4 regions of the Thauera sp. WH-1 genome follow, and region 3 is predicted to be linked to each of the others. Evidence: predicted binding sites of a transcription regulator. Region 3 holds the regulator's gene; each other region holds the start of a gene.

Region 1 (5,642 bases), on a different contig from region 3:
GGCGGTTGATGCGCGCCAGGAAGCGCTCGAGCCACACATGCAGGCCGGTGGCAAAGATGTCGTCCATGCGCCCGTAGTGCAGGCTGGCGTGCAGCTCGCCGGCCTGGCGCGCGGCCTCGGCCGAGTGCAGGTTGGCGATGTCGCCCAGGATACCGTTGATCTCGTCCAGGCAGGCGTGCAGCGAGCGCGGCATGGCGTGGTTGAGGATGAGCAGCTCGGCGACCTTGTACGGCGTGATGACGTCGCGATAGACGTGGCGGTAGGTCTCGAACGCCGACACCGAGCGCAGCAGCGCGCCCCACTGGTAGAAGTCGGTCGAGCTGTTGTGGCCGTCGGCCTTGGGCAGCAGGCTGTGGTACTTGACGTCGAGCAGGCGCGCGGTGTTGTCGGCGCGCTCGAGGAAGGTGCCCAGGCGCACGAACTGGAAGGCATCGTCGTGCAGCATGGTGCCGAAGGTCACCCCGCGCAGCAGGTGCGAGCGGAACTTCACCCACTCGAAGAACTCGCCCAGGTCGGTCGCCTGCAGCTTCTCCGGCGTGATGTCGCGGATCTCGAGCCAGGTGGCGTTGGTCGTCTCCCACATCTCGGCGGTCAGCGTGCCGCGCACCGCATGGGCGTTCTCGCGCGCGGCACGCAGGCAGTTCCACACGCTGGACGGGTTGTCGCGGTCGAGGACGACGAACTCGATGACGTCGCCCGCGGTCAGCGGCCGGCCGCTGCGGGCGAAGGCCTCGGACAGCTCGCTGATGGCGAGGATCGCCGACCAGCCGTCGGTGTCGCCGCCGTTGGTGCTCGGCAGCAGCGACATGCGGTAGGACACGTCCAGCATGCGCACGGTGTTTTCGGCGCGCTCGGTGTAGCGCGCCATCCAGTAGAGGTGATCGGCGGTACGGCTCAGCATCTTGGTTCTCCTTGCGCCCGGCGCGGGCGATGACGCGGCGGCGGGTTCTTCAATTGACCACCCAGGTGTCCTTGGTGCCCCCACCCTGCGAGGAATTGACCACCAGCGAGCCTTCCTTCATCGCCACGCGGGTGAGTCCGCCTGGCACCATGCGGATCTCCTTGCCGCCGGACAGCACGAAGGGGCGCAGGTCGATGTGGCGCGGCGCGATGCCGGCGTCGACGAAGGTCGGGCAGGACGACAGCGACAGCGTGGGCTGGGCGATGTACTTCTCGGGCGCGGCGAGGATGCGCTGGCGGAAGTCCTCGATCTCGGCCGCACTCGCCGCCGGCCCCACCAGCATGCCGTAGCCGCCGGCGCCATGGACCTCCTTCACCACCAGCTCGGGCAGGTGGGCCAGGGTGTAGGCCAGGTCCTCGGGCTTGCGCAGCATGTAAGTCGGCACGTTGTTGAGGATGGGCTCCTCGCCGAGGTAGAAGCGCACCATCTCGGGCACGTAGGGGTAGATCGACTTGTCGTCCGCCACCCCGGTGCCGACCGCATTGGCCAGCGTCACGCGGCCGGCACGGTAGGCCGCCATCAGGCCCGGCACGCCGAGCATGGAGTCGGCGCGGAACACCTCCGGGTCGAGGAAGTCGTCGTCGATGCGGCGGTAGATCACGTCCACCCGCTTGGGCCCCTGGGTGGTGCGCATGTACACCGTGTCGTCCTTGACGAACAAGTCCTGGCCCTCGACCAGCTCCACCCCCATCTGCTGGGCGAGGAAGCTGTGCTCGAAGTAGGCGCTGTTGAAGGCGCCCGGCGTCAGCAGCACCGCCGTCGGGTTGAGCACGCCGGCCGGCGCCACCGCGCGCAGGGTCTCGAGCAGCAGGTCGGGGTAGTGCTCGACCGGCTGCACGTTGTAGCGCGAGAACAGGTCGGGAAAGAGCCGCATCATCATCTTGCGGTTCTCGAGCAGGTAGCTTACGCCCGAGGGCACGCGCAGGTTGTCTTCCAGCACGTAGTACTCACCCTTGCCGTCGGCGCCGGCGGCGCGCACCAGGTCGATGCCGGCGATCATCGCGTACAGGCCGCCGGGCACGTCCACCCCCTTCATCTCGGGCCGGAACTGGGCGTTGTTGAGCACCTGGTCGGCGGGCAGGCGCCCGGCGCGCAGGATCTCCTGGCCGTGATAGATATCGGCGAGGAAGGCGTTGAGCGCCTTCACGCGCTGGCGCAGGCCAGCCTCCAGCGCCGTCCATTCCGTGCCCGGAATGATGCGCGGCAGCAGGTCGAAGGGGATCAGCCGCTCCTTGCCCCCCTCCTCCCCATACACGTTGAAGGTGATGCCTACGCGGTGAAAGGCGACGTCGGCCTCGCTGCGCTTGCGCGCGATACGCTCATGCGGCATCTGCGCCAGCCACTCGGCATAGGGCCGGTAGTGCTCGCGCACGCTGCCGTCGGCGGCGTACATCTCGTCGAATGGTATTGCGGCGGTCATTGTGCTGTTTGCGCTCATGTTTTTACTCCCTCGCGCAGGGTTCAGCATGAAGCGTGCCAAGCCCCAATCCCCACGGAATGGCGCATCTGCGTGCAGGCACTGCCTTGGTGCGCACCAGGATGGCCGCCAATGCATCAAAGTGGTGCGTGCTCGCCCTCCTCCAGCGGCATCACCGTCACCGCAACCTCCACCTTGTGCCCGCCGCCGCCCAGGATCACGCCGCGCAAGGGCGACACGTCGCCATAGTCGCGCCCCCAGGCAAGCGTGATGTGACCGCTGCCCGGCTGCAGGTCGTTGGTCGGATCGACCTCCACCCAGCCCAGGCCCGGACACCACACGGCGACCCAGGCGTGCGAGGCGTCGGCGCCGATCAGCCGCGGCTGGCCAGGCGGCGGCGCGGTCAGCAGGTAGCCCGACACGTAGCGCGCGGCCAGTCCGAGGGCGCGCAGGCAGGCGATCATCAGGTGCGAGAAGTCCTGGCACACGCCGCGCCGCTCGGCAAACACCTGCGCCACCGGCGTGGCCACGCTGGTGGCCTCGGGGTCGAAACTGAAGTCGGCATGGATGCGCGCCGACAAGGCGAGCAGGGCCTCGACCAGCGGGCGGCCCGGGGTGAAGCACTGCAGCGCATAGTCGGCATAGGTGGCGGAGGCCTCGCCCAGCGGCACGAAGGGCGAGCCGAAGCGGTACTGGCCGGCGTCGCGCGCATCGTCCTGCAGTGGCGCATGGCCCGACAGGCCATCGCGCAGGTGGTCGCGCGCCGCCTCCCACGCCAGGCTGCCGGCGGCCTCGGGCCAGCACCGCGGATCGACCCGGATGCGGTTGCGCGCCCGCACGCGCAGGCGGTCGTGCGGCGAATAGACCGCGAAAGCGGTCACCGGATTGCCGAAGAAGTCCCTGCGCTCGCGCTGTACCGAGGCCGGCGGCTCGATCGCCAGCGTGTGGGACAGGCATTGCTGATGGGCCACCTCGCGCGGGCGCAGGTGGGCGATCTGCTGCGACAGCAGCACCGGACTGTCGTAGTGGTAGGTCGTGTCGTGGCGGACATCGTATTCCTGCATCCTGGCGGCACCTCGCTCAGAGCGAAACCGTCGCCCGGCTGCGGGCGTCGAGGTGGGTGAAGTAGCGGTGCGACAAGGCGTCGGCGAGCTGGTTGCCGCAGGCCCAGGTGTCGGCCAGCACGGCCTGCAGGGTGTCGCAGTGGCGCGCACCAGCCGCCTCGCGCCGGGCGCGGCCGTCGAGCTCGAGCACGAAGCAGTCGCACAGCGACAGCGCATCGAGGCGCTCGCGCTGGCGGTTGAGCGGTGCCGCCAGCGCCTCGCCCTCGGGCAGCAGGCGCACATGCTCGGCGAGCGACTCGAGCTGGTAGCGCAGCGCGCGCGGATTGTCGCCGTCGAGCATCACCAGCTCGGCCACCGGCTGCGGCGCCAGGCCGCGGGCGTGGCGGCTGCGATAGCGGATCTCGCCGTCGGTCAGCGCCAGCAGCGCACGCAGCGCCCCCGGGTGCGGCGACAGCAGCAGCGCCGACAAGGCCGCAGCGAGAAACTGCAGGCGCTCGATGCGCCGCCCGATCGACAGGAAGCGCCAGCCAGCGTCGCGCGGCATGCTCTCGATGACGAAGCCCGACAGGGTGACGAGCGACAGCAGCGAGTCGTCGAGCCGGTGCAGGGCATCGCCCAGGCTGGGTGCACGCCTGGGGGCCTCGGCAAAATCGGACAGGCGGTTGTAGATGCGCCAGCTGTCGGGCGACAGGCGGTCGCGCACCTGGGCCGCCAGGCCCAGCACCATGCGCAGGTTGGCGACCACGCTGCCGCTGCGCGCGGGGTCGAACAGCGCACCGGCGAGCAGCGCAACGGACAGCGGCACGCGCGCGCGCAGCGCACGCGCCGCCGCGCCACCCTCGGTGCCACCGCCGCCATCGCCGCCCTCGTCTGCGTCCGCCGCCGCGGCCTCCTCGCCCTCGGTCGGCAGGATGGCCGCCCGCCGGCACAGCCCGAGCAGGGCGGCCAGCGTCGGCTCGTCATCGGCCTTCGTGCCGTCCTGCGCGAGGCCGCCGCCCGCGCCCGCCGGCGACGCACCGGCCAGGCTCAGCTCGCCCGCCGGCCCGACCAGCCCGCCCAGGCGGGCGAGCGTCTCGCGGCCGAGGCGGGCGGCGGCGGCGGCGCGCTCGCTGTAGCGCCCGAGCCAGAAGAAGTTCTCCGCCACCCGGCTCGACAGGCTCAGCTCGCGCAGCGCGTGCTCGGACGGCGCAAGCTGGCCGGGCACGATGCGCGCCGCCGGTCGTGCCGCCGCCGGCGAGCGCAGCACCCACACATCCTTGCTGCTGCCGCCCTGCTGCATCGACACCACGCGCGCGTCGGCGCCGGAGGCGACCCGCGTCAGCCCGCCGGGCAGCACCCGGAAGCCGTCCGGGCCGGCGGCGACGAACACCCGCAGCGCAATGTTGCGCGCCACCAGGCTGCAGGCGGCGGCCTCGGCCTCACTCGGCAGCTCGCCCGGCGCCTCGCCATCGACGGCGAGCACCGGCGCCTGCGAGATGTTCACCATCTCCTGGGCGACGAAATCGAAGGGGCGCGCGGCAATGCGCGCCGCCAGCGCCTCGAGCTCGGCCTCGGGCAGGTCGCGGCAGAACACCGGACCGGCGCTGGCGCTCGGGTAGGCGGGCTTCACCACCAGCTCGCGCAGGTGCTCGAGCGCATAGGCGCAGGCGGCCGGTTCGCCGCACCACCAGGTGGCCACCGAGGGCATCCTCAGCTTCTGCCCGAGCAGCTGCTCGGCCAGCCGCGGCAGGTAGCCGAGCAGCGCGCCGGTCTCGAGGATGCCGCTGCCGAGCGCATTGGCGACGGTGACGCGGCCGGCGCGCACCGCCCCCACCAGGCCGGCCACGCCCAGCGCCGAGTCGTCGCGCAGCTCCAGCGGGTCGCACCAGATGTCATCGACCCGGCGCAGGATCACATGCACCCGGCGCAGGCCGTCGAGCGTGCGCAGGAACACGGTCTCGTCGCGCACCGTCAGGTCCTGGCCCTCGACCAGCGGAAAGCCCATCTCGCGGGCGAGGAAGGCGTGCTCGAAGTAGGTCTCGTTGTACGGCCCGGGGGTCATCACCACGATCAGCGGCGCGTCCTCGCCCTCCTCCGCGTCCGCCGGCGCCAGCGCCGCCAGGCTGTCGCGAAAGCCCTCGAAGAAGGGCACCAGCGGCTGCACGCCGGCGCTGCGATAGAGCTCGGGCAGCGCGCGCGCCAGCACGCTGCGGTTCTCCAG
Region 2 (5,642 bases), on a different contig from region 3:
CATCATGCAGTGCGAGCTCAGCAGGCGGTTCATCAGATCCTGCAGGCGATCGGCCTCGGCAATGATGACGTCGGTGAATTCGCGCAGCTGCGGGTCGTCCAGTTCGTGCTGCAGCAGTTGCGCCGAGCCGCGGATGCCGCCGAGCGGGTTCTTGATCTCGTGCGCGAGGTTGCGGATCAGCTCGCGATTGGCCTGCTGCTGGTGCAGCAGCTGTTCCTCGCGGGCGACCCGCAGTTGCGCATCGATCGGGCGGAACTCCAGCAGCAGGCGCACGCCCGAGGTTTCCACCGGGGTCACCGTGCAGTCGAGCCGCACCGGCTCAGAACTGTTGCGACTGATGGTGAGGTCCTGGCCGGTATAGCTCCAGTTCGTGCGCAGCGCATTGTCCAGCGCTGCTGCCAGCCCGGGGGGGCTACCGAGCAGGCGCGCCAGGGGTTGGCCGAGCAGCTTGCGCTGACTGATCGCGAACAGGTTTTCCGCCCCCGGATTGAGGTAGCGGATCACCAGCCTGCCGTCTACGAGAACGACCGCCGACGACAGCAGCTCGAGTCCGGCGAAGGGGCCGGTGGCGGAGTGGAGGGGGGGCGATGGCATGGGCGCGTCCTGAAGGTCCATCGTTGAAAAGCAAGATGCGCGCCAGGCGTTGTGGGCTACCTCAGGCCGGAGATCTCCCGCCGCAAGGCCTCGATATTGCGCTGGTGCAGTTCGACCTTGTCCTTGAACGGTTGCAGGCGGTCGAGCACCCTCTGGTAGTTGCGCTCGTCGCCGAGGCGGATCGACTCCTGCTCAGCGAGCGCCTTCTCCGCCTCGGCGAGCGCCGTTTCTTCGTTCGCAAGCTCGGACTGCAGCACCTGCCGGCGTGCGTCGTCGCGGCTGCGTTGGTCGTTCGGGCTCACGCGCGGGAAGGCGCCCGGGCTTGTCGCAGCCGGTGCGGCGGGCGCCGCCGCGGGCCGACGCACCGGCGCTGGCACCGACGACACCGGCAGATCCGACTCCAGGCGCACGCAGCCGCGGCCGAGCGAGCGATCGTTGGTATAGGTCACCCGGCCATCGGCGTCGGTGCATTTGTAGATGTCGGCCCGGGCAGGGGCGCTCAGGGTCGCGAGCAGAAGCAGCAGGAAGAGTCGGGGCGAACGCATGCGCTTGTGCGGGCCGGCGCCTCCGGGGCGATCCCGGCGCTGTGGCCCTTATCCTGGCGGAATGAAGCCTGATTAGACCGCAGAAAAAAGGGACGGGCAATGCCCGTCCCCCTCGCTGTGCGCGGTGCTTCGCCGATTACAGGCTGTAGTACATGTCGAATTCCACCGGGTGGGTGGTGATGCGCATGCGATCGACTTCCTCCATCTTCAGCTCGATGTAGGCATCGATGAAGTCATTGGAGAACACGCCGCCGCGGGTCAGGAAGTCACGATCCTTGTCCAGGTACTCCAGCGCCTGCTCGAGGCTGGTGCACACGGTCGGGATCAGCGCGTCCTCTTCCGGCGGCAGGTCGTACAGGTTCTTGTCGGCCGGGTCGCCGGGGTGGATCTTGTTCTGGATGCCGTCCAGGCCCGCCATCATCAGCGCGGCGAAGCACAGGTAGGGGTTGGCCAGGGGGTCCGGGAAGCGCGCCTCGATGCGGCGACCCTTGGGGTTGGCGACATAGGGGATGCGGATCGAGGCCGAACGGTTGCGGGCCGAGTAGGCCAGCTTGGTCGGGGCTTCGTAGTGCGGCACCAGGCGCTTGTAGGAATTGGTGCCCGGGTTGGTGATCGCATTGAGTGCGCGGGCATGCTTGATGATGCCGCCGATGTAGTACAGCGCCATCTCCGACAGGCCGGCGTAGCCGTTGCCCGCGAACAGGTTCTGGCCGTCCTTCCAGATCGACTGGTGGACGTGCATGCCGGAACCGTTATCGCCGACGATGGGCTTGGGCATGAAGGTGGCGGTCTTGCCGTACTGGTGCGACACGTTGTGCACGATGTACTTGAGCACCTGGGTCCAGTCGGCGCGCTTGGTCAGCGTGCTGAACTTGGTGCCGATCTCGCACTGGCCGGCGTTGGCCACTTCGTGGTGGTGCACCTCGACCGGCACGCCCGCCGCTTCCAGCGCCAGGCACATGGCGGCGCGGATGTCGTTCAGGCTGTCGACCGGCGGCACCGGGAAGTAGCCGCCCTTGACGCGCGGACGGTGGCCGGTGTTGCCACCTTCGAACTTGTCGGCGGTGGACCAGGCGGCCTCTTCCGAGATGATCTTGCTGTACACGCCCGACATGTCGACCGACCATTCGACGGCGTCGAAGATGAAGAACTCGGGCTCCGGGCCAAAGAAGGCGGTGTCGCCGATGCCAGTGCTCTTCAGGTAAGCCTCGGCGCGCTTGGCGATCGAACGCGGGTCGCGGTCGTAGCCCTTGCCGTCGGACGGCTCGATGACGTCGCAGGTCAGCACCAGCGTGGTTTCATCGAAGAAGGGGTCGATATAGGCCGAGGAAGGCTCGGGCATCAGGATCATGTCCGAAGCCTGGATGCCCTTCCAGCCGGCGATCGATGAGCCGTCGAAGGGGTGGCCGTGCTCGAAGTGCTCTTCCTCGAAGGCGGACACGGGCAGGCCGACGTGCTGCTCCTTGCCGCGGGTATCGGTAAAGCGCAGGTCCACGAAGCGCACTTCGTTTTCCTGGATCAGCTTCATGACGTCTTGTGCGTTCATTTTCACTCCTGGTGAGATGGCGGTGTTTGCGTTGAGCGGGTGGAGCAGCGGTTGTTGGTCGGTGCGCCGGATTTCTGAAGAGCCAAGAAGCACTAAGCGTGCCAGGTAATAAAAAATCCGTGACTCATTGTGCCACAAGGGCAGATGCCCGAAAGCGGTGCCTGTATGCGAGGCGGTATGCACAGAATTGGTGCAACGGTTGGTGATAGCGCACCATTATGGTGCTCCATTGTAAAAAAGGCGGATTGCGCGGTAGTGCGGATGAGCCTTGAGCCAGGCCTGGCGGCGCTGCCCGAAGGCATCCAGCTGCTCGGTGTCGAGGCTGGAGGGGATCATGATCTCGACCTCGAGCCGCTCGCCGAGATAGTGGATCTGAACCCGCTGCGGCCGTGGCGCAGCCGGCCCCAGCAGCGCGCGCACGACCTCGAGGACTTCGCTGCGTTCGGGAATCGGGCCGGGAGGTACGACCTGCAGGTCGGCATCGTCTTCCGGGTCGATGTGCACCAGGACGTCCTGCACCTCGGGGTGTGCGTCGCGCACGCGCAGATAGACCGCGTCCGAGATGCGATGACCTTCCGACACCGTGAGCCGCGGGTCGACCTGCACATGAGCGTCGCACAGCACGCGGTCGGCCATGCGGCGGGTGCGCATGTCGTGCAGGCCGAGCACGCCCGGCGTGTCCTCGATCGTGCGCCGCAGGCGCTGGAGTTCCTCGGCGGGCAGGCCGGTGTCGATCAGCTCGCGTACCGACTTCAGCGCCAGCTTGACGCCCATGTGCAGGATCAGGAAACCCACCACCGCCGCGGCCAGCGGCTCGAGAAAGGGGTAGCCCGCCAGGCTGCCGCCGATGCCGGCCGCGACGACCAGCGACGAGGCCGCGTCCGAGCGCGCATGCCAGGCATTGGCCTCCAGCATCGGCGCCTTCAGCCGGCGCCCGGCCGCAAGCGTGTAGCGGAACAGGCCCTCCTTGGCGACGATGGTCAGCAGCGCCATCACCAGCGCCGCCGGGTGCAGTTCGGGCAGTTCGTCGATCGTCTGCAGGCGCAGGCCCGAATTCCACAGGAATCCGATGCCGACTGCGGCGAGCACCACCCCCAGCACCATCGTCGTCACCGTCTCGATGCGGCCATGGCCATACGGATGATTGAGATCGGCCGGGTGCGCGCTGCGCTGGCCGGCGATCAGCACCATGAGGTCGGTGACGAGGTCAGAGAGCGTGTGCGCGGCGTCGGCGACGAGGCTGAAGGCATTGGCGAACAGGCCGATGACGACCTGGCACACGGTGAGGGTGGCGTTGGTGCAGATGGCGACCAGCGTGGTACGGCGGATGCCGCGACTGCGTGCCTGCTGGGGGCTGGCTGCATGACGGGAGGGGGCGTTCTGGATCTGCATGGAGAGCGCGGCGGACGCGTTATACTTCGGCAAATTCTGATTCTAGACGGATGTGCGCATGGGAACCCTGTCGGACTTGTTGACGCTGGCGCGTGAGCGCGCAGAAAACCTCGGCCTGCCCTACCAGGGCGCGCTCACCCCGGCCGAAGCCTGGCAGGTGATGCAGCTGGCACCGGGCGCGAAACTGGTCGATGTGCGTACGCGTGCCGAACTCGACTGGGTGGGCCGCATCCCCGGAACGGTCGAGATCGAATGGAAGTCCTACCCTTCGATGCAGGACAACCCGCACTTCATGACCCAGCTGACGCATCAGGTCGATCCCGAGGCGCTGGTCATGTTCCTGTGCCGTTCCGGCGCGCGCTCCGACTCCGCGGCAAAGGCCGCCTCGGCCGCCGGCTACGCCAACTGCTACAACGTTCTCGAGGGCTTCGAGGGTGACCGCGACGCCAACGGCCAGCGCAACCGCATCGGCGGCTGGCGTCATGCCGGTCTGCCCTGGCAGCAGGGCTGAGGACGCTGCGCCCAGGCGCTGTTTTTGAACCCATTGCAAGGACCGGGATTCGCACCATGCAAGTCGCCACCATCAGCTTCGACCGCTTCAACGTGCTCGCCGACAACGAGGCGCAGGAGCGCATCCGTGCTGCCCGCGCCCGCCTCGGCGAGCGTGCGGTGCTGCTGTGCCACCACTACCAGCGCGCCGATGTCTACCAGCACGCCGACCTGACGGGCGATTCGCTCAAGCTCGCCCGCCTGGCCTCGCAGACCGACGCCGAATACATCGTGTTCTGCGGCGTGCATTTCATGGCCGAGGTCGCCGACATCCTGTCCAAGCCGAGCCAGGTCGCCATCCTGCCCGACCTCGCTGCCGGCTGTTCGATGGCCGACATGGCCAGCCTGGCCAAGGTCGAGCGCTGCTGGCGCGAGCTGGCCGAGGTGCTCGACAAGCCCGACGAGGTGATCACGCCGGTCACCTACATCAACTCGGCCGCCGACCTCAAGGCCTTCTGCGGCGAGCATGGCGGCATCGTGTGCACCTCCACCAATGCACCGACCATTCTCGACTGGGCCTTCGCCAGGCGCGAGAAGGTGCTGTTCTTCCCCGACCAGCACCTGGGCCGCTGGACCGGCTACAAGAAGGGCATCCCGCTCGACGAGATGGTGGTGTGGGACCCCGACCTCGAGTACGGCGGCCTCACCCCGGAGCAGATCCGCAAGGCGAAGATCCTGCTGTGGAAGGGCCACTGCTCGGTGCACCAGATGTTCCAGCCGGTGCACATCGACCGCTGGCGCGAGAAGCATCCCGATGGCTTCGTCATCTCCCACCCCGAGAGCATGCTCGAGGTGTGCCAGAAGTCCGATTACGTCGGCTCGACCGAATTCATCCTCAACACCATCACCCAGGCGCCGCCCAACACCCACTGGCTGGTGGGTACCGAGCTCAACCTGGTGAGCCGGCTGGCCGAGGAGATGAAGCCGCAGGGCAAGGTCGTGCAGTTCATGGCGCCGACGGTGTGCATGTGCTCGACCATGCAGCGCATCGACCCGCAGCACCTCGCGTGGACGCT
Region 3 (5,642 bases):
CACCTTGATGCGCCCGCCGAAGCGAGGCGCATCATGCAGCGCGCGGGCCTCGATCTGGCCCGTCGCGTGCAGGCCGAGGGTGTCGACGGTCAGGCCGGTCACGTTCAGCATGCCGGCGCCGAGGTCGGCATCGACGTCCGCGCGCAGGCTGGCATGAAGCCGGCCGCCGGGTAGCTCCGCCGCTTCGGCGGCCAGGTTCAGCGCCAGGCCGGACAGATTGAGCGTGTCGCGTGCGGGGTCGAAGCGGGCCTGGGTGTCAAGCTCGAAGCGCGTGTGCGGCGTCGCCGGCGCAGACGATGTCGCGCCACGGGACAGCGTGAGTGCGAGCGCGAGCGGAAAGGCGATGCCGGGGCGGATCTCGCCGGCCTGCAGGTCGACATCGTCAAGCGCGTAATGCACGCCAGACTGCAGGTCGGACCAGGTGAGGCGGGCCGAGCGGATGTCCACGCCGCCCAGTGCGAACACCGCCGCGCCCAGTGTGCGCGGTTCGCGGCGGGCGTCGTCCGTGGTCGCGCCGGTCTTGTCCGGCGGGGTGCTCCAGTTCGTGCGGCCGTCGGCGGCGCGCACGAGCTTGAGCTCTAGCCCGTCGATCACGATGCGGTCGATCTCGAGGTCGCCCCGCAGCAGCGGAATAAGGCGCGCACGCGCCTCCAGGCGGTCGATGCGGGCCAGGGGGCCGTCGCCGAAACCGGGGGCGTCGGCGAGCGTCAGGCGGCCGGCCTCGACACCCAGCCAAGGGTAGACCGACAGGCCGAGCTGACCGTCGATCCGGAGCTCGCGTCCGGTATGGCGCAGCACCTCCGCGGACAGGCGTGCGCGATGGTCGTTGGGGTCGAAGCTGAAGCTGAGCCAGGCGGCGAGGCCGGCGAGCAGCAGGATGGTTGCAGCGATGAGGATCAGCAGGCCGCGGACCAGCAGGCTGCGGACCGGACGGCTCATGGCCGCACGCCGTCCTCGTCGCGATCGCCCGTCGGGCTCATCGCCCGCATCTGGCGGTCAATGAATTCCTGCGTCGAGTCGATGCCACGCAATTGAAGAATGGTCGAGCGCACCGCCGCCTCGAGCAGCACCGCGAGGTTGCGCCCGGCGGCGACCGGCAGCACCACGCGCGAGATCTTGACGCCGAGGATGTCCTGCGTCTCCTGCTGCACGGGGAGGCGGGTTGGGTCGCCCGGGCCGGGCTGGCGGCGCTCGAGGTGGCAGATCAGGCGCAGGCGCATCTTGCGCCGGCAGGCGGTCTCGCCAAAGATCGTGCGGATGTTGATGATACCCAGGCCGCGGACCTCGATGAAGTCCTGCAGCAGTTCGGGGCAGCGTCCCTCGAGCACGGTGGGCGCGATGCGTGAGAGCTCGACGACATCGTCGGCCACCAGGCCGTGGCCGCGTGAGATCAGTTCGAGCGCGAGCTCGGACTTGCCCGCGCCCGAGTCGCCGGTGATCAGCACGCCCAGCCCGAGCACGTCCATGAACACGCCGTGCAGCGAGGCCTTCTCGGCCAGCTCGCGCGACAGGTAGAGGCGAAGCTGGTCGATCACGCTGGCCGCCGGATGATCGGTGGTGAAGAGGGCGACATCGTGTGCGGCGCAGATGCCGTGCACGATGTTGGGCACCTCGCAGGCGTCGGCGACGATGATGGCCGGCGGACGTGCGGACAGGATTTCGTTGAGGTGATGCGCGACCTTCTCGTTCGACTGGCGGCGTGCCCAGGCGAGTTCGGCGGCACCGAGGATCTGCAGGCGGGTCGGGTGGATCAGATTGAGGTGGCCCACCAGATCGGCGGGCCAGATGCGTTCTTCGGCCACCGCGATGCGCGCGTCAAGGCGCCCGCTGAGGTGGCACAGCTTCAGGCTGTCGCGGTACGCCTCATACAGCCGCGCGACGCTGGTCTGCCGCATCGGCGCCCCAGTTCATGAACATCTGATGGATGTGGGCCGCGTCCGGTGCGTCGAGCAAGGCTTCGCGGAAATCACGATCGCTGAACATCTGCGCGAGCTCGGACAGCAGCTGCAGGTGGGTTTCGTTCGCCTGCTCGGGAACGAGCAGGACGAACAGCATGTTCACCGGACGCCCGTCCGGGGCGTCGAACTGCACCGGTGTGGCCAGGCGCAGGAAGGCGCCGGCGGCGTCCTTCAGGCCCTTGATGCGGCCGTGCGGAATCGCGATGCCTTGACCAAGCCCGGTCGAGCCGAGTCGTTCGCGGGTGAACAGGCTGTCGAACACGGTGCTGCGACCGATGCCCTGGTTGTTCTCGAACAACAGGCCCGCCTGCTCGAAGACGCGCTTCTTGCTGCTGGCGTCGAGGTCGACCACCACGTTGGAAAGTGGCAGGAGTTGAGATATCAGGCTCATTCGCTGGAAGGCTTGCGCAATAGCTGAACCGCCTAGGTCAGGTGCTGCGTTTGGACGGTCCGGGGCGAGTGGGGCTCGCGTCGTGAAAACGCGCGCATTATAACCACACCCCGGACACGGGGCGGTAACGAAGGCGTCAGACTTCGGGTGCCTGGTGCTTGATCGTTTCGTGGTTGTGGTCGGCCTGCTTCTGCTTGTACTTCTGAACCTGCCGGTCGAGCTTGTCGGCCATCGCGTCGATGGCGGCATACAGGTCGGCGTCGTCGCTCTCGACGAAGATGTCCTTGCCGCGCACGTGCAGCGTGACTTCCGCATTCTGCTTGAGCTTCTCGACCGAGAGGATCACCGCGACACTGGTGACGTTGTCGAAGTGACGGATGACGCGATCGAGCTTGGAAGTCACGTAGTCGCGAATGGCCGGGGTGACTTCGACATGGCGCCCGGTGATGTTGAGATTCATGTTAACTCCTGTTGTTGTCAGATGGATTTGCGCAGACTGACCGGCGGGATATTGAGGGATTCACGGTACTTGGCGATCGTGCGCCGTGCGACCACGATACCCTGCTGGCCCAGAACTTCTGCAATCTTGGCGTCGGACAGCGGCTTCTTGCTGTCTTCTGCATCCACCAGCTGGCGAATCAGCGCTCGAATCGCCGTCGAGGATGCCGCTCCGCCGGTATCGGTGGCGACGTGACTGCCGAAGAAATACTTGAGTTCGAATACACCGCGCGGGCTCGCCATGTATTTTTGCGTGGTGACGCGCGATACGGTGGATTCGTGCAGCTCGAGCTGGTCTGCGATCTCCCGGAGAGTGAGTGGCCGCATCGCCACCTCCCCATGATCGAAGAACTGCCGCTGCTGGTCAACGATGGCCTGAGACACCCGCAGGATGGTGTCGAAGCGCTGCTGGACGTTCTTGATCAGCCAGCGTGCCTCCTGCAACTGGCCGCTGAGCCCACCCCCCTGGCCGCGGTTCTGCTGCAGCAGGCTGGCATACAGGCGGTTGATGCGCAGGCGCGGCATCGCCTCCTGATTGAGGGTGACGGTCCAGCGACCGCGCAGCTTGCGCACGACGACGTCGGGCAGCACGTAGCGCGTCTCCGCGCTCGAGTAGCGCGACCCCGGGTGCGGGTCGAGGCTGCAGATCAGGGCGTGGGCGGCGCGCAGGGCGTCGTCGTCGCAGCCGGTGAGTTTCTTGAGCTTGACGAAGTTGCGCTCGGCGAGGAGCTCGAGATGCTTGTCGACGATCTCGAGCGCGAGCGCGCGGGTGTCGGTCGCGGGCAGCGTGCGCAACTGCAGCGACAGGCATTCCTGCGGGCTGCGCGCGCCGATCCCGGCCGGCTCGAGGTTCTGCACATGGCGCAGGGCGATGCTGAGTTCGTCGAGCTCGACCTCGGACTCCTCGGGCAGCAGCTCGAGCAATTCCTCGAGCGGCTGGTGCAGATAGCCGTCGTCGTCGAGCGCCTCGATCACCAGGCGCACCAGGGCGCGGTCGCGATCCGACAGCGGCGACAGCGAGACCTGCTGGTCGAGGTGCTCGCGCAACGACACGCCGGCCGCCTGCAGGTCCTGGTAATCGACGTCGTCATCGTCCTCGCCGCGGCTCGAGGCGCCGCTGCCCACGTTCGACCAGTCGATGCCCTCGTCCTCGCTGCTGCCTTCGCCGCCTTCCCTGTGTTCGCCGGCCTCGGCGCCGGCGCTGTCGGGCGCCGCCTCGCGCGCCTCGTCCTGGCGCTGCTGTTGCTGCAGTTCGTGCTCGGGCGGGCTGCCCGGCGCGGCAGGGGGCATGAACTCCACCCCATCGCTGTCGGCGCGTTCGAGCATCGGGTTCTCGAGCAGGAAGCGCTCGATCTCCTGGTTGAGCTCGATGGTCGACAGCTGCAGCAGCTTGATCGACTGCTGCAGTTGCGGCGTCAGCGTGAGGTGCTGGGAGAGCTTGAGCTGGAGGCTGGGTTTCATCGTGGTCGGTGTGGGTGCGCACTCACAGGCGGAAATGCTCGCCGAGGTAGACCTGGCGCACGCGCTCGTTGTCGATGATCTCGGTCGGCTTGCCGCTGGCCAGTACCCGGCCTTCGCTGATGATGTAGGCGCGGTCGCAGATCCCCAGGGTCTCGCGCACGTTGTGGTCAGTGATCAGCACGCCGATGCCGCGCTCCTTGAGGAAGCGGATGATCTTCTGGATGTCGATGACCGCGATCGGGTCGACGCCGGCGAAGGGCTCGTCGAGCAGGATCAGGCGCGGGTCGGTCGCCAGTGCGCGGGCGATCTCGCAGCGCCGGCGCTCGCCGCCGGACAGCGACACCGCGGTGTTGTTGCGCAGGTGGTTGATGCCCAGCTCGAGCAGCAGCTCGTCCAGGCGGGCGTTGATCTGTCGCGTCTCCAGCCCCCGCAGCTCGAGCACGGCGCGGATGTTCTCGGCCACGCTGAGCTTGCGGAACACGCTCATCTCCTGCGGCAGGTAGGACAGGCCGAGGCGGGCGCGGGCGTGGATGGGCAGGTGGGTGAGATCGGTGCCGTCGAGCGTGATCTGACCGCCGTCGGCACGCACCAGGCCGACGATCATGTAGAAACAGGTGGTCTTGCCCGCGCCATTGGGGCCGAGCAGGCCGACCACCTGGCCCGGGTCGACCTCGAAGCCGACATCGTGCACCACGGTGCGCGACTTGTAGCGCTTTTGCAGGCCGGCGACCTTAAGCAGACTCATCGAAGGGCTCTTTCAGCAGCTTGCGGATCAGTTCGGGGGCGAAGCCGCGGGTTTGCAGGAAGCGCGCCTGGCGCGCCCATTCGCGCGGGTCGGCCGGCGCGGAGCTGAAGCGGCTGCGCAGCACCTGGCGTGCGCGTTCCAGTTCCGATTCTACGCATTCGTTCTCGATCGCCTGCTCGATCAGGTCACGCTCGATGCCGCGCCGCGCCAGCTCACTGCGCAGCCGGCCGGCGCCGAAACGGGCCGCCTTGCCGCGCACGAAGGCCTCGGCGTAGCGGCTGTCGGACTGCAGGCCGAGCTCGCCCATGCGCGCAATCACGGCGTCGATCTCGTCCGCCTCGCCGTGGGTGGCGAGCTTGCGCGCCAGTTCGGCGCGCGAGTGGTCGCGCCGCGCCAGGTGACGGAGCGCGCGCTCGCGCAGGCTGGGGACGCCCATGGCCGTACCTTGGCCCCGCTCAGGCCTCGGCGGCTGCCGCTGCGGTGGTCGTCACCGCCATTGCGGGCAGGCCGACCGCGGCGCGCACCTTGTTCTCGATCTCACGCGCCAGCGCCGGGTTGTTGCGCAGGAACTCGCGCGAGTTGTCCTTGC
Region 4 (5,642 bases), on a different contig from region 3:
GTAGGGGCGCCCGGAGAACTGCATCGGCCCTTCACGGAAGTCGTTGGCGACGCTGGCATCGACCACGAAGGCGCGGGTAGGCAGGGCCCCGGTCTGGACCTCGACCGCGCGCAGCTTGTGCAGCTCGGCGCGAAAGCCGGTGGAGGTGGCGTTGGCAAGGTTGTGCGCGACCGCCGCCTGCTGGTCCATGGTGCCCTTGGCGCCGGTCATCGCGGTGTAGATCAGGCGGTCCATCGCTGGCCTCTCGTGTCAGTGCTTCACGCTCAGCGCAGGTTCACCAGGGTTTGCAGGATCTGGTCCTGCGCCCGGATCGACTGCGCGTTAGCCTGGTAGTTGCGCTGCTGGATGATCAGCTGCACCAGCTCCTGGGTGAGCTCGACGTTGGCGTCCTCGACCATGCCGGCGGAGATCACGCCCCCCACCCCCTCGCCCGGCCTGGAGGGGGCCGTGAGGCCGGATTCCAGCGTCGCCTCCCAGTAGTTGTTGCCGATCGAGTTCAGCGCGTTGGGATTGCGGAAGGTCTGGATCGCAAGCTGGGCCAGCGCGACGGTTTCGCCATTGGTGTAGCGCCCGGTGATGATGCCGTCACGCCCGACCGACAAGCCGGCGAGTTCGCCTCCGGTAAAGCCGTTCTGGGTGAGTTCGCTCACGAGATAGGGGCCGCCAATCTGGCGCATGTCGGAGAAGTCGACATAGAAGCGGATCTGCTCGGCGTCAGGTGTGTATGAGGTGGGCACATTGAGCAGGGCCGTCGGCGATGGTCCCGTAACGGGCGTCTTGAGCACCCCTTTCTCGTCGAACTCAAGGCCCCAGATCACCGAGGGGTCTGTTACGACACCATCGTCGCGCACACCCAAGGGGTACTGCCCATCCACGCTGGTGAACACTTGCCAGGCGTTGAGGTCGATCAACGTCCCGGGAGCGGCCGGCGGCGGTGCGGCGCTCGGCGTCTTCTTCACGAAGTAGAAGGTCAGCTCATGCGACTTGCCCAGGCTGTCGAAGGCTTCGATCGAGGTCGAGTAGTTATAGGTCCGAGTATCCCGCCACGCCTCGTCATCGGGGCTGGTCTTCGGACTGGGGAAGGTGTAACCAGGCCCGAGCAGCTGCGGAAAGGTCTCGGCCGGACTCAAGGCGTTCGCATCGAGATTGCCGCCGATGTCGACACGACTGGTCGCCTGGGGCAAGGAGCCGATGATCGGGATCTGCAGCTCCTTCAGTCCGCCAACCGGCGTCGGCAGCTGGCCAGACCCGGCGGGGCTCTGGAAGCCTTTCAGCTTCTCCCCCGTGGAGCTGATGATGAAGCCATCCTTGTCGAGCTCGAACTGTCCGTTGCGGCTATAGACATCCGGCCCATCCGTGCGGCCGACGATGAAGAAGCCATCGCCATTGATCGCCAGATCGAGCGGATTGTTGGTCGTGGTCAGGTTGCCCTGGGTGAAACTCTGGCGCACGGCACCCAGGGTGCTGCCCACACCGACCTGCTTGCCGGACACCGAGCCGGTCAGGGACGCCGCATAGACGTCGGCGAACACGGCCGAGCCGCTCTTGAAGCCCACCGTATTGGTGTTGGCGACGTTGTTCGAGATGATGTCGAGCGCTTTCGAGGCGACATTGAGGCCGCTCAAACCTTGCTGGAAAGACATGATCGGGGCTCCGGATCAGAGAATCTGCTTGATGTCGTCGAACTTGAAGATGCCGAGCGCGCCGACCTGGAAGTCGGTGCCTGCCGGGCCGCGGATGACGCTCGTGACCGGGCCGAACTCGAGCGTGCGACCGGCGACCTTCTCGCCGCGCAGGCTTGCGTTGAGCTCCAGCGTGTAGATGCCGTCGGCCGCGCGCGATCCGTCGCTCGCCGTGCCATCCCAGACGAAGTTCTGGCTGCCGGCATCGACGTCGGTCAGCTCCATCTGGCCAACTGCCAGCCCCGCCGCATCCTTGATCGACAGCGCCACCTTGTCGGCAGGCCCGTCGAGCTCGAAACCGCCGACCGCGCCCGATTCCGTCAGGCCCAGCCGCTTGCCTTCGACCAGCACACCACGGCCGACCAGGGCCGCAGCCTGCATCGAGTCGTTGGCGTTCTGACTGTCGACAAAGGCGCTGAACATCGTGTTCAGGCGCTCGATGCCGTCCACCGTGCTCATCTGCGCGAGCTGGGAGGTGACCTCGGCGTTCTCCAGCGGGTTCATCGGATCCTGGTTGCGCAACTGCGTCGTCAGCAGCTTCAAGAACCGGGCCTGGCTGTCCTCGTCGTCCTTCTTGCCCACAGGCTCGCTGCGGGTCAGGCCGGCCAGCACGTTCTGCGCCGTCTGGGTATTCGATACGGTGCTCATCTCAGCGTCTCCTGCACGGCCCTTACTGGCCGATCTGCAAGGTACGCTGAAGCAAGGTCCGTGCCGTGTTCATCACCTCGGCGTTGTTCTGGTAGGAACGCGAGGCCGAAATCATGTTCACCATCTCTTCCACCACATTGACGTTGGGCATCTCGACATAGCCTTCGGCGTTGGCCGCGGGGTTGCTGGGCTCGAACACCATGCGCATCGGTGCGGCACTCTCGACCACGCCGGTGACCTGCACACCCACGGCCGCCGGCCCCGCCACCGGACGGGCGGCGAACACGACCTGCTTGGCGCGGTAGGGCTGGCCATCTTCCGAGGTCACGCTGTCGGCGTTGGCGAGGTTGGACGCCGTGGTGTTGAGTCGCAGCGACTGGGCGTTGAGCGCCGAGCCAGCGATCTGGAAGACATTGAGCATGCTCATGAGGATTCTCCCTACTGGCCGGTGATCGCCGTGTTCATCGAACGCAGCATGCCGTTGATGAAGGTGACGCTGGCCTCGTAGTGCAAGGCGTTCTCGGCGAAGGCGGCGCGTTCGACGTCCATGTTCACGGTGTTGCCATCGACCGCGGACTGGATCTCGCTGCGGTAGCCGGTCAGGCCCTCCAGCGCCAGCCCGCCCCCCGCGCCGATGTGGTCCGGCCGCGGCGCCGCGAGTTCGACACGGCCGCGCGACTGCTGCAATGCGCCCTGCAGCGCGGCGCGAAAATCGACATCGCGGGCCTTGTAGTTGGGCGTGTCGGCGTTGGCGATGTTCGACGCCAGCAACTGCTGGCGATGCGCCTGCAGGTTGAGCGCCGTCTGGTGGAACTGGATGGACCGGTCGAACAGGGTGCTCATCGTGGTCTTCATCGTGTGTGCTCCTCGGTGCGGGCGATCGGTCACTCCGGTCGCAGTTTCCATGCCAGGCATGCTAGCCGCTCAAGCGCTGTCGGCTGGCGCCGATAAGCCGGGTAAAGACCGGCCAATTTCGCCGCCGCCTGCCGGCAAGGATTGCCGGTTGCCTGAATGACTGGCCCATGGTGCAATCCGCGCATGAAGCAGACCTCGATCCCCGCATGCTGCCTGCCGAGGCACGCGCGCCCCGCCTGGCGGCTGATCACGAGCGTTGTGGCGCTTGGCATCGGCGCCCTTTCGCCGCTGGTTCAGGCGCAGCAGGCCCCGGCCGCGATCGAAGCGCGGGTGCAGGATTTCCTGCGCGGGCAGACGACGGGGCTGCCCGGCGAAGTCAGCATCGTCGTCAGCCCCTTCGACCCCAACAACCAGTTGCCGGCCTGCGCCGCGCTCGAGCCCTTCCTGCCCGCCGGCACACGGGCGTGGGGACGCATCAGCGTTGGCGTGCGCTGCGACTCGCCGGTGGTCTGGACGGCCTACCTGCAGGCGCAGGTCTCGGTGGTGGCCGACTATCTGGTCGCCGCCCTGCCCCTGCGCGCCGGCCAGATCGTCGGGCCAGCCGACATCACGGTGCGTCGCGGCGACCTCAGCACCCTGCCCGACAACACCCTGACCGACCCGACCCAGGCGAGCGGCCACCACACCCGCTTCGCCATTGCCGCGGGCAGCCCGCTGCGCGGCGACATGCTGCGCATCCCGCATGCCGTCAGGCAGGGGCAGAACGTCCAGGTGATGAGTGCAGGTCCCGGCTTTCGCGTGTCCAGCGAAGGCCGCGCGATGAACAGTGCGGCACCAGGCGACAGCGTGCGCGTGCGCCTGTCCAACGGCCAGGTCGTCACTGGCATCGCGCAGGCCAGCGGCACGGTCGAGGTCGGATTCTGAATACCCGGCGTCCATTGCCGGCGACCGTGACCCGTTTCATGAATTAATTGCTAAAGTTTTGGCTGACCGGGCCGACAAGACCGTTAGAGTCACTCTGTATTGGAACTGCGCCATGAAAATCGAAAGCACGGGCAAGTCGCTTGCCCCCAGCGCCACGGCCGATATGCGCCCGCGCAGCCCGGCCAACAACAACGGTCCGGTTGCCGGCGCCAGCGACAAGGTTCAGTTGTCCTCCCTGTCCTCCAGCCTGCAAAAGGCCGAAACCGCCATCGCGCAGACGCCGGTGGTCGACAAGCAGCGGGTCGATGAGATCAAGCAGGCGATCGCCAACGGCGAGTTCAAGGTCGACGCCAATCGCATCGCCGACGGCCTGATCGCCAGTGTCCGCGACATGCTGGCCGGCCAGCGCTGAACACTGTCGCAGCTGTGCCATGAACCGCCCACCGCTCGTGCCCACGCCCGCAGATCAGCAGCGGCTGGCGCTGTTGATCGAGGCCGAGGCGATCCAGCTCAAGGAGTTCATCGCCCTGCTCGAGCGCGAAGAGTCGCTGCTGGTCGCCGGCGACACCGACGCCCTCCTGGCGCTGACCCAAGACAAGAACGAACGTTATCGCCGCCTGCAGCGCCTGTCCGACGACCGCGCCCTGCTGCTGGGACGACTTGGTCGCACGCCCTCGGACGCGGCGATCCGTGAGATCTGCGCCAACCTGCCACGCGTCCTGGCGCGCTGGGACGAAGTCATCGAGCTCGCCGGCAAGGCGCGCGACCACAACGACCTCAATGGCAAGCTCATCGTCGAGCGCATGGCGCACAATCAGGCGGCCCTCTCGGTGCTGCTCACGGCGGCCGACCAGCCGCCGCTGTATGACGCCGAAGGCCACAGCCGCCCCATCGGCGGCGGTCGCATGCTCGGCAGCGCCTGATCCGTCATCAAGCTGAACATACATACAGCCCATCGCTCTGCTATCCTTGCGCCCTTCGTGACACCGAACGAGCGCGCAGCATGGCTGGCAAGCAAGACACCCCCAAGCAGTACGACGAATCCTCCTTCCGTGTCCTGAAAGGACTCGAGCCGGTGCGCGAGCGCCCCGGCATGTATACCCGCACCGACAGCCCGGCGCACATCATCCAGGAAGTGATCGACAACGCCGCCGACGAGGCGCTCGCCGGCTTTGCGAAGAAGATCCACGTCACCCTGCACCTCGACGGCTCCATCACCGTCGCCGACGACGGCCGCGGCATCCCGGTCGGCCTGCATCCGGAAGAAGGCGTGCCGGTGGTGGTGCTGGCCTACACCCGGCTGCACGCGGGCGGCAAGTTCGACAAGCGCGAGGGCAACTCGGCCTACGCCTTCTCGGGCGGCCTGCACGGCGTCGGCGTGTCGGTGACCAATGCGCTGTCCACCCGCATCGAAGTGGAGGTGAAGCGCGACGGCAAGATCCACCGCATCGACTTTGCCGACGGTGGTGAGACGATCAGCCCGGTCCGCATCGAAGGCGACTGCGGCCGCCAGACCGGTACCCGGGTGCGGGT

Evidence for each region. Region 3 encodes sigma-54, which starts transcription at its own class of promoters, with help from an activator protein. Its sites were predicted from a motif close to TGGCACGCTTNCTGCTNA; they were not measured.
Region 1: ACMV5O_RS03395 (circularly permuted type 2 ATP-grasp protein) is a predicted target of sigma-54. The motif match lies at 2,423-2,440, and genes of this name have one in related genera.
Region 2: glnA (type I glutamate--ammonia ligase) is a predicted target of sigma-54. The motif match lies at 2,772-2,789, and genes of this name have one in related genera.
Region 4: flgB (flagellar basal body rod protein FlgB) is a predicted target of sigma-54. The motif match lies at 3,223-3,240, and genes of this name have one in related genera.

The regions. Positions count from the first base shown of each region.
Region 1 is NZ_JBLQGP010000002.1:246,434-252,075, reverse strand. It holds gene ACMV5O_RS03400 (alpha-E domain-containing protein) at 1-901, opposite strand, end outside; gene ACMV5O_RS03395 (circularly permuted type 2 ATP-grasp protein) at 951-2,381, opposite strand; gene ACMV5O_RS03390 (transglutaminase family protein) at 2,516-3,442, opposite strand; gene ACMV5O_RS03385 (circularly permuted type 2 ATP-grasp protein) at 3,459-5,642, opposite strand, start outside.
Region 2 is NZ_JBLQGP010000001.1:444,689-450,330, reverse strand. It holds gene glnL (nitrogen regulation protein NR(II)) at 1-594, opposite strand, end outside; gene ACMV5O_RS02185 (DUF4124 domain-containing protein) at 651-1,139, opposite strand; gene glnA (type I glutamate--ammonia ligase) at 1,276-2,685, opposite strand; gene ACMV5O_RS02175 (cation diffusion facilitator family transporter) at 2,902-4,077, opposite strand; gene ACMV5O_RS02170 (rhodanese-like domain-containing protein) at 4,136-4,588, shown strand; gene nadA (quinolinate synthase NadA) at 4,645-5,642, shown strand, end outside.
Region 3 is NZ_JBLQGP010000004.1:65,037-70,678, forward strand. It holds gene ACMV5O_RS05880 (AsmA family protein) at 1-939, opposite strand, end outside; gene hprK (HPr(Ser) kinase/phosphatase) at 936-1,895, opposite strand; gene ptsN (PTS IIA-like nitrogen regulatory protein PtsN) at 1,864-2,349, opposite strand; gene hpf (ribosome hibernation-promoting factor, HPF/YfiA family) at 2,486-2,809, opposite strand; gene ACMV5O_RS05900 (RNA polymerase factor sigma-54) at 2,827-4,308, opposite strand; gene lptB (LPS export ABC transporter ATP-binding protein) at 4,331-5,053, opposite strand; gene recX (recombination regulator RecX) at 5,040-5,489, opposite strand; gene recA (recombinase RecA) at 5,509-5,642, opposite strand, start outside.
Region 4 is NZ_JBLQGP010000013.1:37,773-43,414, forward strand. It holds gene flgF (flagellar basal-body rod protein FlgF) at 1-234, opposite strand, end outside; gene flgE (flagellar hook protein FlgE) at 264-1,643, opposite strand; gene ACMV5O_RS13525 (flagellar hook assembly protein FlgD) at 1,659-2,330, opposite strand; gene flgC (flagellar basal body rod protein FlgC) at 2,353-2,757, opposite strand; gene flgB (flagellar basal body rod protein FlgB) at 2,769-3,173, opposite strand; gene flgA (flagellar basal body P-ring formation chaperone FlgA) at 3,369-4,109, shown strand; gene flgM (flagellar biosynthesis anti-sigma factor FlgM) at 4,222-4,521, shown strand; gene ACMV5O_RS13550 (flagella synthesis protein FlgN) at 4,541-5,032, shown strand; gene ACMV5O_RS13555 (DNA topoisomerase IV subunit B) at 5,113-5,642, shown strand, end outside.